Regions from separate parts of the Cellvibrio sp. QJXJ genome, predicted to be linked through region 1. Evidence: predicted binding sites of a transcription regulator. Region 1 holds the regulator's gene; each other region holds the start of a gene.
What was found. The regulator PhoB, encoded in region 1, activates phosphate uptake and scavenging genes when phosphate is short. The targets are predictions, from matches to a motif close to TGTCATAAANNTGTAACA.

Region 1 (3,285 bases):
AAAGGATGAGACTCCGGTAGTAAATAAGCCTGATGTGCGAATGTCGGTGTAACTATTGCGGCAGTGCAAAAACACAAATAAACATACTGCCCTTGCCTAGTTCACTGGTAATTTTTAATTCGGCGTAATGGCGCATCAGCACGTGTTTCACAATCGCCAAACCCAACCCGGTGCCGCCGGTGCCGCTGTTGCGGCTGGCATCCACACGATAAAAACGCTCGGTCAGGCGCGGAATATGTTGGGCATCAATGCCGGGGCCGTTATCGCTTACCGAAACATAAAAATGTTTCTCGTCCTGCCATAACAGCATGTTGATGCGCCCTTCGGGCTGGGTGTATTTGATGGCGTTAATTACCAGATTGGAAAAGGCGCTGTGCAATTCTTTTTCGTTGCCCTGCAACAACAGTGGGCGCGTGGTGTTGTTGCACACCAGCGTGAGCTGTTGGTTTTTATCCTTGCTTAATACTTCCGCTTCGCTTTTCACAATGGTGAGCAGCTGCTCAATATTAATGGGCTTGTAATTGTGGCCCGCCTCTGTGGTTTCGAGTTTGGAAAGCACCAGTAAATCGTTAATCAGCAGCGACATACGCTTGGCTTGCTGCAACATTTGCTGCAGTGGTTTATTCCAGCTCGGGGTGGTGTTGTTATCGGCGAGGGTTTCCACATAGCCGTTTATCACCGTGAGCGGTGTGCGCAATTCATGGGAGACGTTGGCGATAAAATCCTGACGCATTTTTTCCAAGTTGTGCAGTTGGGTCACATCACGCACCACAATCAATCGCTCCATTTTGCCAAACGGGGTGATTTGGAATTGCAGGTGTTTGGAGGGAAAACGCGGCGAGGGAATTTCCAGCGGCTCGCCGTAATTGCCCTCTTCAAAATAGGCGACAAATTTGGGGTGACGCACAAAATTGATGACCGATTGCCCCTGGTCTTTGGTATTCAACCCAAGCATGCGATGGGCGGCGGGGTTCCAGAAATCCAGATGGCCGCGCGCGTCCAGAATGACCAGCCCGTCTTTGAGTGCTGAGCTGATTTCCTGGATGCGTTTGATCACCGCTTGCAGGTTGTCTTTTTCAATGCGTTGATCGCGCTGCAGTTGGTAGATGTTGTCGAACACCTGCCCCCAGATACCGCTGGCCTCCGGCGGGTGTTCGCTCTCGCGTTTGAGTAGCCACTGGTTCAGGCGGCGCATTTGCCAGAGCATCCACACAATGTAAATGCCACAGCCGAGTAGCATCCACAGCGCGTAGTTGTCGCTGAAAAAACCAATCAGGCTGCAGGTGGCGAGAATAATCAGAATGCGCTGGAGTTCAGCGCTGAAACCTTTTAACAAGGGGGCCTCTCAGTTTCGATCCGTATTCGGCAGCGGGCAAGCCTGCGCGACACGCCGTGAACCCATCCATGGGGGCTAATCGTCGACATCCTGTCTCCGATTGTCGCTCAGGCTTGCCCGCTGCCGAATACTTGCAGCTTAGTGATATCAGGCTTCGATTCGTGTCGAAAAACGATAGCCGGTACCGCGTACAGTTTGGATCAGGTCTTCGTGACCGTCGATGGTCAGGGCTTTGCGCAGGCGGCGGATATGCACATCGACCGTGCGCTCCTCCACATACACATTGCCGCCCCAGACATGATCCAGCAATTGGCTGCGAGTATAGGCTCTTTCCTGGTGGGTGAGAAAAAACTCCAGCAGGCGATATTCAGTGGGGCCCATATCGACTGACTGATCGTGGATGGTGACGCGGTGGCTGGCGGGGTCCAAACACAGACCCTGTACGGTGATGGGGGCGGCGGAAATCTGTGGGTCGGCACGGCGCAATACTGCTTTCAAGCGGGCGACCAATTCACGCGGTGAAAAAGGTTTGGTGATGTAATCGTCGGCGCCAACTTCCAGCCCCTGGATTTTGTTGTCCTCTTCACCTTTGGCGGTGAGCATGATGATGGGAGTATTAGCGGTAACTTCGTCGCGCTTCAGGCGACGCGCGAGTTCAATACCGCTGGTACCGGGCATCATCCAATCGAGCAGGATCAGGTCGGGTTTTTCGTCGATAATCAGGCCGTGAGCGTCCTGCGCGTTACTGGCTTCCAGCACTTGGTACTCGGCCATCTCCAGTGCCACACGCAACATATCGCGAATGGCGGATTCATCGTCGACGATAAGAATTTTGCGACCAGTCATAATCTTCTGCCTAATAAAACTACGGTAGGCTTCACGTTTCATGAAGCTATTGTTGCAGCTTATTTAATAAGCTCAGTGTTACATATTTATGACAAGTCAGAAAATTGTAGCTGCGTGCAGTCGCGTGGGCTTAGTGCCAGTAATAATCCATAGCTAAACCGGCAAATACCGCCACACCCACCCAGTTGTTATTTAAAAAGGCTTTGAAGCAGGCTTCGCGCGCGCGAAAGCGAATCAACCACTGTTGATAGGCAAACAAACCACCCGCCACCGTCAAGCCCAGATAATAGAACAGCCCCAGCTCAAAGCGATTACCCACCAGAATCAGCGCATAGAGCGCCAGGATTTGCAGGATGCCGGTCATCAACCGATCCTGTTCCCCAAACAAGATGGCGGTGGATTTCACGCCGATTTTAAGGTCGTCCTCGCGATCCACCATGGCATAAAAGGTGTCATAGGCCACCGTCCAAAGCACCACGGCGAGGTAAATCAGCCAAATGTTTTCGTGTAGCGAACCGGCCTCGGCCGCATAGGCCATGGGTATTCCCCAGGCAAACGCGGCGCCCAATACCACCTGTGGTAAGTGGGTGTGACGTTTCATAAAGGGATAACAAAAGGCGAGCAGCAGGCCACCCACAGAGAGTTTGATGGTAAGCGGGTTGGTCATCAGCACCAAGGCAAAGGCGATCACGCATAGGCCAATGAATAAAAAAATCGCCTCGCGACTGGAAACTGCGCCGGTGGCGAGTGGGCGATCTTTGGTGCGCGCGACGCTACCGTCGATTTTGCGGTCGGCAAAGTCATTGATTACGCAGCCAGCCGCGCGCATCACAATCACACCCAGGGTAAAAATCACCAGGTTTTTCACGCTGGGTATGCCTTTGGCTGCCAGCCACAGGCTCCAGAGGGTGGGCCAGAGCAGCAGCAATGTGCCTATGGGGCGATCCATGCGCATCAAGCGCCAGTAGAGCGGCAGTGTTTGCTTGAGTTTGCCCATAAACCCGCTAGTCCCGGCCTTTTTAGCCGCTGTTGTACGCGGTTTTGGCGTATCTGTAGTTGCTGTTTTTGGGCTGGCGGCTTTGGTGCCAGCTGCTTTTGCAGTG
Region 2 (3,285 bases), 140 kb from region 1:
CCGGTGCCCAAATGCACGTAATAACGCAGTTTGGTCTGTTCGCGGCGCGCGACCAAAATCATTTTGGCGTGGGTTTTAAAACCGACCACACCGTAAATCACGTGAATACCAAAACGCTGTAAACGCTCGGCCAGTGCCACGTTTTGTTCTTCATCAAAACGTGCGCGCAATTCCACAATCGCGGTCACCTCTTTGCCCGCTTTGGCAGCGGCAACCAAGGCATCCACAATTGGTGAGTTGGAGCCGGTGCGATAAAGCGTTTGTTTAATCGCCAGCACTTGGGGGTCGGCAGCGGCTTCGCGTAAAAAATCCACCACACACTGAAATGAGTCAAAGGGGTGATGCAGCAACATATCCTGCTTCTGCAACATTTCAAAATACGAGTTGTTGCGCTTGGGCAGTTTGGGCATGGCCTGCACAAACGGTTTGAAATAATGTTGCGGGGTTTTGATCAGTTCAAATAAATCGGCAAAGCGATTGAGGTTCACCGGGCCGTTTATGCGATACAAATCGCGCTCTTTAATTTCGCAGCGCTGCAATAAAAACTGCTCCAGCTCGCCGGGGCAGGTGTCGGTAATTTCCAGGCGCACTTCGTCGCCATATTGGCGATAGGCAAGTTCACCTTGCACCGCGCGCAACAGGTCATCGGTCTCCTCTTCATCGAGAAAAATGTCCGAGTTGCGGGTGAGTCGGAACTGGTAACTTTCCATCACCGTCATGCCCACAAAAATCTCACCCATAAAAAAATGAATAATGGAGGAGACAAAAACAAATGCGCGCCCTTGGGTGACTAATTCTTTGGGCAATTCGACAATGTGTGGCAGCGAGCGCGGCACCTGCACTATGGCGCGGCCGGAGTTGCGCCCAAACGCGTCTTTGCCATCGAGGCGTACAATAAAATTCAAACTTTTATTGAGGATGCGCGGAAAGGGGTGCGCCGGGTCCAGGCCGATGGGGCTGAGTACCGGTAGCACTTCGGATAGAAACACCTGCTTTAAATGCACAATTTGCTCTGGCGTCCACTCGTCGCGGCGCAGCACAGAGATGCCGTTTTCGCGCATCGCCGGCACCACTTCTTCATTCAGAATGCGGTACTGCTCATCCACCAATTGATGGGCGCGCACAGAAATTTCATTCAGCGTCTGGGTTTGGGTCAGGCCGTCCGGCCCTTGGGTTGGGGGCGCATTGCGCTCCAGAATTTCTACCAGGCCACCCACGCGCACTTCAAAAAATTCGTCAAGATTGGTGGAAAAAATACACAGGAATCGCAGCCGTTCCAGCAGTGGCAAACTGCGGTTATAGGCTTGATGCAAAACACGTTTGTTGAATTCGAGCAGGCTCAGCTCGCGGTTGAAATAGGCGTTATCCACCTTGTACCTCGTAACACGATTCATGTGAAGCCAATAAGTTGCGCCAGATTATGGCAATTGTGTGACAGAAATAAGACAGTAGTGTTCCTGTTGTAACACTAGCAAAGAATCGCTGCGGCGGGGCCGTTAGGTGAGAATGAAAAATAGCGGCGGGAAGGAAAAACAAGGCCTGCACTTGCAGGCCTTGGTGACTGATCCACTGGTGGGAATCAGCGACGAATCAGTTGCACTTGTATACATCAAAACTCTGGCGGCCATTGTTCACCAGACTGGCCGGAACAATGGTATCACCACCAAATGAACTGGCTTCATTGCGTGCCATGTTGGTCAATTCAGTGGCCACTTTGTTAGGGTCGCGCTTCATAGAACCAACAAAGTTATCTTTCACTTTTACATTCACGGTGCGGACTTTTTCACAGCTGCGTACGTTAGCGGCGTTGGCAACCGCCACATTGCTGCCTTGTTCATTCACTTTCACCCAAGTACAGGCGCTGGTGAGTGATACCAGGGCTACAGCCAACAGAGACATTTTTTTCATAAGCAGATCCTCGCAAGTGATGGTGGGGTAGTCGCTGGTCAGATACTAGCCAACGACCAAAAACTCGCGGCTACACTAATGCCAGCGCGTCAGGGTTGCAAGCCTTGCCGCGCGCAAGCCTGTGGCATCAAAGATAATAAATTTGGGCAATCGCTATCGGCAGTAGTATCTTTAGCGCTAGCGCATCCGGCCCCGCTGCCGCGCTGTGACTAATATGCGTCACCCCCGTGTTGTACGACCAATAATCAGATTCAGCGATAGGACAATCCCTAAAGAGGAGTTTACCCATGGGTTCATCACCGCAAGGTGCCCGTCATCACCTGTTCAACCGGCAAAATCTGCGGCGGCTAATCAAGCTGTTGGCAGTGCTGGGTATTTTTATGTCAATCACTCTTGCCATTGGCAAACTCTACCAAAAATGGGACGACGACCCGGTGCGCGGTGCGCTGGCGGTAGAAAACGGCACTTTTGGCGAGAACTATTCCACCCCCATCTACCTGGATCAGGGTTGGAGCGCCAACGACAGCCTCTGGTACTACAACACCACCCAAGGCTCGGCACTGATTCCCTACGACTTTTTTATCGCCCTGGAACAGGCCGAATTCAACGAGCCGTTTCGCGCCAAAAGCCTGATCGACAAATACCGCTACCTGCCGCAAAAACCCACTTTCTTCAACCCCGACGGCCTGCCGGTCGGCTTTGTCAAAGAGAGCTATAAAGGCAAGGATTACGTCGGGTTTACCTGCGCCGCCTGCCACACGGGTCAGGTTAACTACAAAGGTACGGCCATCCGGATCGACGGTGGCCCGGCGCTGGCTGATATGGTGGGTTTTCTCACCGAGCTGGAAAAAAGCATGACCCGCGCGCTCACCGACGCGGAAAAAAACCAGCGCTTTGTACAGCAGGTGTTGACGCTGAATAACAGCTACAGCCGCGCGGAGGATGTGCAGAGCGACCTCAAACGCTGGACCCGCAAAATTAACCTCTACAACACTATTAACCACTCCAGTGTCGACTACGGTTATGCGCGCCTCGATGCCTTTGGGCGCATCTACAACCGGGTGCTGGAACATGTGATCAGCCGCAAACAGTTGCGCGATGTACTCATCGGCGCCACCAAAGCCGATGGCGACACCAACCTCATGACCGCCGCACAGGTGGACAAGGTGCTGTACAAGATCAGCGAGACCATTATTGGCGACCTACAGTTTGCCAAAATTATCGAGCGCTTGATGTCTACCGATGACGGCTACCCCGGCCTCGGCATGGTGGATATGGAGCGCATCAAGGCCCTGATTTTCAACGAACCTAACGCCCCCGTCAGCTACCCCTTTTTATGGGACATCGCCCAGTCTGACTATGTGCAGTGGAATGGCT
Region 3 (3,285 bases), 1.5 Mb from region 1:
ATGCTCGTGAAAATGGGCAGGGTATGATGTTCGAGCCGGAAGTTAATCCTGCACCGCCGCCGCCCAGTGGGCCGACTCCTGTGTCGACGGGAGGCGGTTCTGTACCCTCGGGTGACACTCCTCCCGCCAAACGACCGGGCTTGCGCGTGGTTAAATAAATCGTCTCGTTTTTGATGTTCACAAACACCAGCTTCGGCTGGTGTTTTTGTTTTGGGTGGCGGTATAACCCTGGTTTGGCTGTATGACATTTGTGCGACACATTTGTGACAAAAATTTCCTCCGGTCACATAACTGTCATATTTGCTGGGTAAAGTAAGTCTCACTGAAGGGACAACTCTTCACAGGTAGACACACTATTTATTACTCATGTAATCACAGATGGAGCGCTCTATGAACGCTATGAAAATTATGAAGGGGTTGGTTCTTGCCGGCTCTATGGTTTGTGCTACTGCATTGCAGGCTGCAATTGATCCAGCGCTGCCAGAGTACAAGGCGACCACTGGCGTATCAGGTAACGTCAACTCAATCGGTTCTGACACACTCAACAACCTGATGACCCTTTGGGCTGAAGATTTCAAAAAGTGGTATCCCAACGTCAATATCCAGATTCAAGGTGCTGGTTCTTCAACTGCACCACCGGCCTTAACCGAAGGTACTGCTAACTTCGGGCCTATGAGCCGCGCAATGAAAACCGAGGAAATCCAGGCGTTTGAAGCCAAGCATGGCTACAAACCCACCGCTGTACCGGTAGCGATTGACGTACTTGCAGTTTACGTAAACAAAGACAACCCGATCGAAGGTTTAAGTATTCCTCAAGTGGATGCCATTTTCTCGGCAACCCGCAAATGTGGTGGTGCCAAAGACCTGACTCGTTGGGGTGATGTGGGCTTGACCGGTGCATGGGCAAATCGTGATTTCACCATGTACAGCCGCAATGCCGTTTCTGGTACTTATGGTTACTTCAAAGATGAAGCCCTGTGTAAAGGTGATTTCAAATCCAACATTCTCGAGCAACCAGGTTCTGCATCTGTAGTCCAGGGTGTGTCTGAATCGATCAACGGTATTGGTTACTCAGGTATTGGCTACATCACTTCAGGTGTGCGCGCCGTGCCTCTGTCCAAGAAAGATGGGCAGCCTTACGTTACTGCCGATGCAACTCACGCGCTGGATGGAACCTATCCGCTGTCACGTGTGTTGTTCATGTATATCAACAAGCATCCGAACCGCCCGCTGGATGCGATTCAGTTAGAGTTTGTGAAGTTGATTCTTTCCAAGCAAGGCCAGGAAACCGTAGTGCGCGATGGTTATATCCCGCTGCCTGCGTCAATGGCCAACAAAGCACTGGCTGAATTGCAGAAGTAATCAGCGCGGGCCTGGAGCTTCTTGTGTTACCCATAAAAACGCCGACTTGTTCGGCGTTTTTTTATAGATAGAGCCAGGGTAAATATGACAGTCAGATGACGGTTTCGGGTTTTTGTAACAAAAGTGTCATCTTTGATTGTTAGGATTCTTGCGCCAGACGATAAAACAGGTGAGTAGACCATGTCCGAACCCATTACAGCGGCAAAGCCAATCCAGAGCCTGATGCCCAATCGCGAGCAGCGCAGCAAGTTGCGCAACATTCGCAAATTTAAAGACCAGCTATCGCGCTACGGGGTGATGTCTGCCGGACTCGCGGTAGTATTTTCACTCGGTTTAATTTTCTTTTATCTATTCTCCGAAATTGCTCCCTTGTTTCGTGGTGCCTCGGTTGAACCCTTGCACAGCTACACGCCCGCCCAGTTGCAACAGCAGGCCTCCGACCCGACTGAATACCTCACGCTGGAACGCTACGAAGAAATTGGGGCCAGTTTCAAGCGTAGCGGCGCAGTGCATTTTTTTAATGTCAGCGATGGCAGCCAAGTGCTTAATGCCCAGGTATCGCGCGCCGCTGATGTGAGTTTTACCAGTATGGCGACCAGTACGCCTGATTACGGTCTGGTTGCTTATGGTTACAGCAATGGCCAGGTATCAATAACCAAAGCCAATTACGCGCTCAGTTATCCAAACGATAAACGCCAAATCACACCGAGTTTGGTGTATCCCTTGGGTGATTCTCCCTTAACCTTGGATGACCAAGGTGCAGCGCTTACCCAGCTAGCCGTACAAGAGACTTCCAGCGGTATTTTATTAGCGGCCATGACGGTAGATGAGCGTCTACTGCTCGCTATTTTTAGCAGCAGTCAAAATATGATTACCGGGGAAGTCAGTATCAGTCAGGAAGTGATAGCGCTTCCCTCGCTTCCAAATGGCAGTAAGCCCGTATCTATGCAGATTGATAGCGGTGCCCAGCATTTAGTGATTGCTACAGATCAGTCGCAATTATTGCTCTACAGCATCATCAACCCTAGCGCTGTAAAAGTTCAGGCACCAGTGACTATTCCTGATGGCAAAGTAACCCGTATGGAGTTTTTGGTGGGAACTGCCTCGCTCATTATTGGCACCGACAAGGGCGCTCTGAGCCAATGGTTTCTGGTTCGCAACGCCGACAACATTTATGAATTGAAATATGTACGTGGTTTTGAGGCGTTGGATGGCGCCATCACCCGTATCACACCTGAGCATGCGCGTCGCGGTTTCTGGGCTGGCGACGACAAAGGCAATATCGGTATTTACTACGCTACCTCCCAGCGCACCTTATTAATTGAGTCGGTGAGTGATAAACCTATTCAGCAGCTTGCTATTTCTCCCATTCACAATCGCAGCTTGTGGTTGGATGACGCTAATAACCTGAGTGTGGCCGATGTCTGGAACAAACACCCCGAGGTTTCTTTCAGCTCGCTCTGGAAAAAAGTGTGGTACGAAGGGCGCGATGCACCGGAATACATTTGGCAGGCATCATCGGGCAGCGATAATTTTGAACCTAAAATGAGTTTTGTTCCGCTTTCTATCGGCACGTTGAAAGCTGCATTTTTCGCGATTCTGTTTGCGGTACCTTTGGGGGTGATGGGGGCAATTTATACCGCCTATTTTATGACGCCCAAATTGCGCGGCATTGTTAAACCCACTATCGAAATTATGGCTGCATTGCCCACTGTTATTTTAGGTTTCCTCGCAGGTTTGTGGCTCGCACCGTTTATCGAAAATCATTTGCCAGCAATATTCAGTATTTTGATTTTATTGCCGATTGTTATGCTAATTACGGGCTATCTCTGGAGCCGGTGTCCGGATTCGCTGCGCAACCGCGTACCTGAGGGTTGGGAAGCTGTCATTCTAGTGCTGCCGATTATTCTCACCGTGTGGGCT

Region 2: ppk1 (polyphosphate kinase 1) is a predicted target of PhoB. The motif match lies at 1,431-1,448, and genes of this name have one in related genera.
Region 3: NNX04_RS08700 (ABC transporter permease subunit) is a predicted target of PhoB. The motif match lies at 1,476-1,493, and genes of this name have one in related genera.

What each region holds. Positions count from the first base shown of each region.
Region 1 covers NZ_CP101662.1:3,514,683-3,517,967, forward strand. The annotation lists gene phoR (phosphate regulon sensor histidine kinase PhoR) at 53-1,336, opposite strand; gene phoB (phosphate regulon transcriptional regulator PhoB) at 1,484-2,182, opposite strand; gene ubiA (4-hydroxybenzoate octaprenyltransferase) at 2,313-3,179, opposite strand.
Region 2 covers NZ_CP101662.1:3,652,292-3,655,576, reverse strand. The annotation lists gene ppk1 (polyphosphate kinase 1) at 1-1,394, opposite strand, end outside; gene NNX04_RS15805 (DUF4156 domain-containing protein) at 1,591-1,908, opposite strand; gene NNX04_RS15800 (di-heme-cytochrome C peroxidase) at 2,196-3,285, shown strand, end outside.
Region 3 covers NZ_CP101662.1:2,004,824-2,008,108, reverse strand. The annotation lists gene NNX04_RS08710 (ClpXP protease specificity-enhancing factor) at 1-158, shown strand, start outside; gene NNX04_RS08705 (PstS family phosphate ABC transporter substrate-binding protein) at 391-1,362, shown strand; gene NNX04_RS08700 (ABC transporter permease subunit) at 1,543-3,285, shown strand, end outside.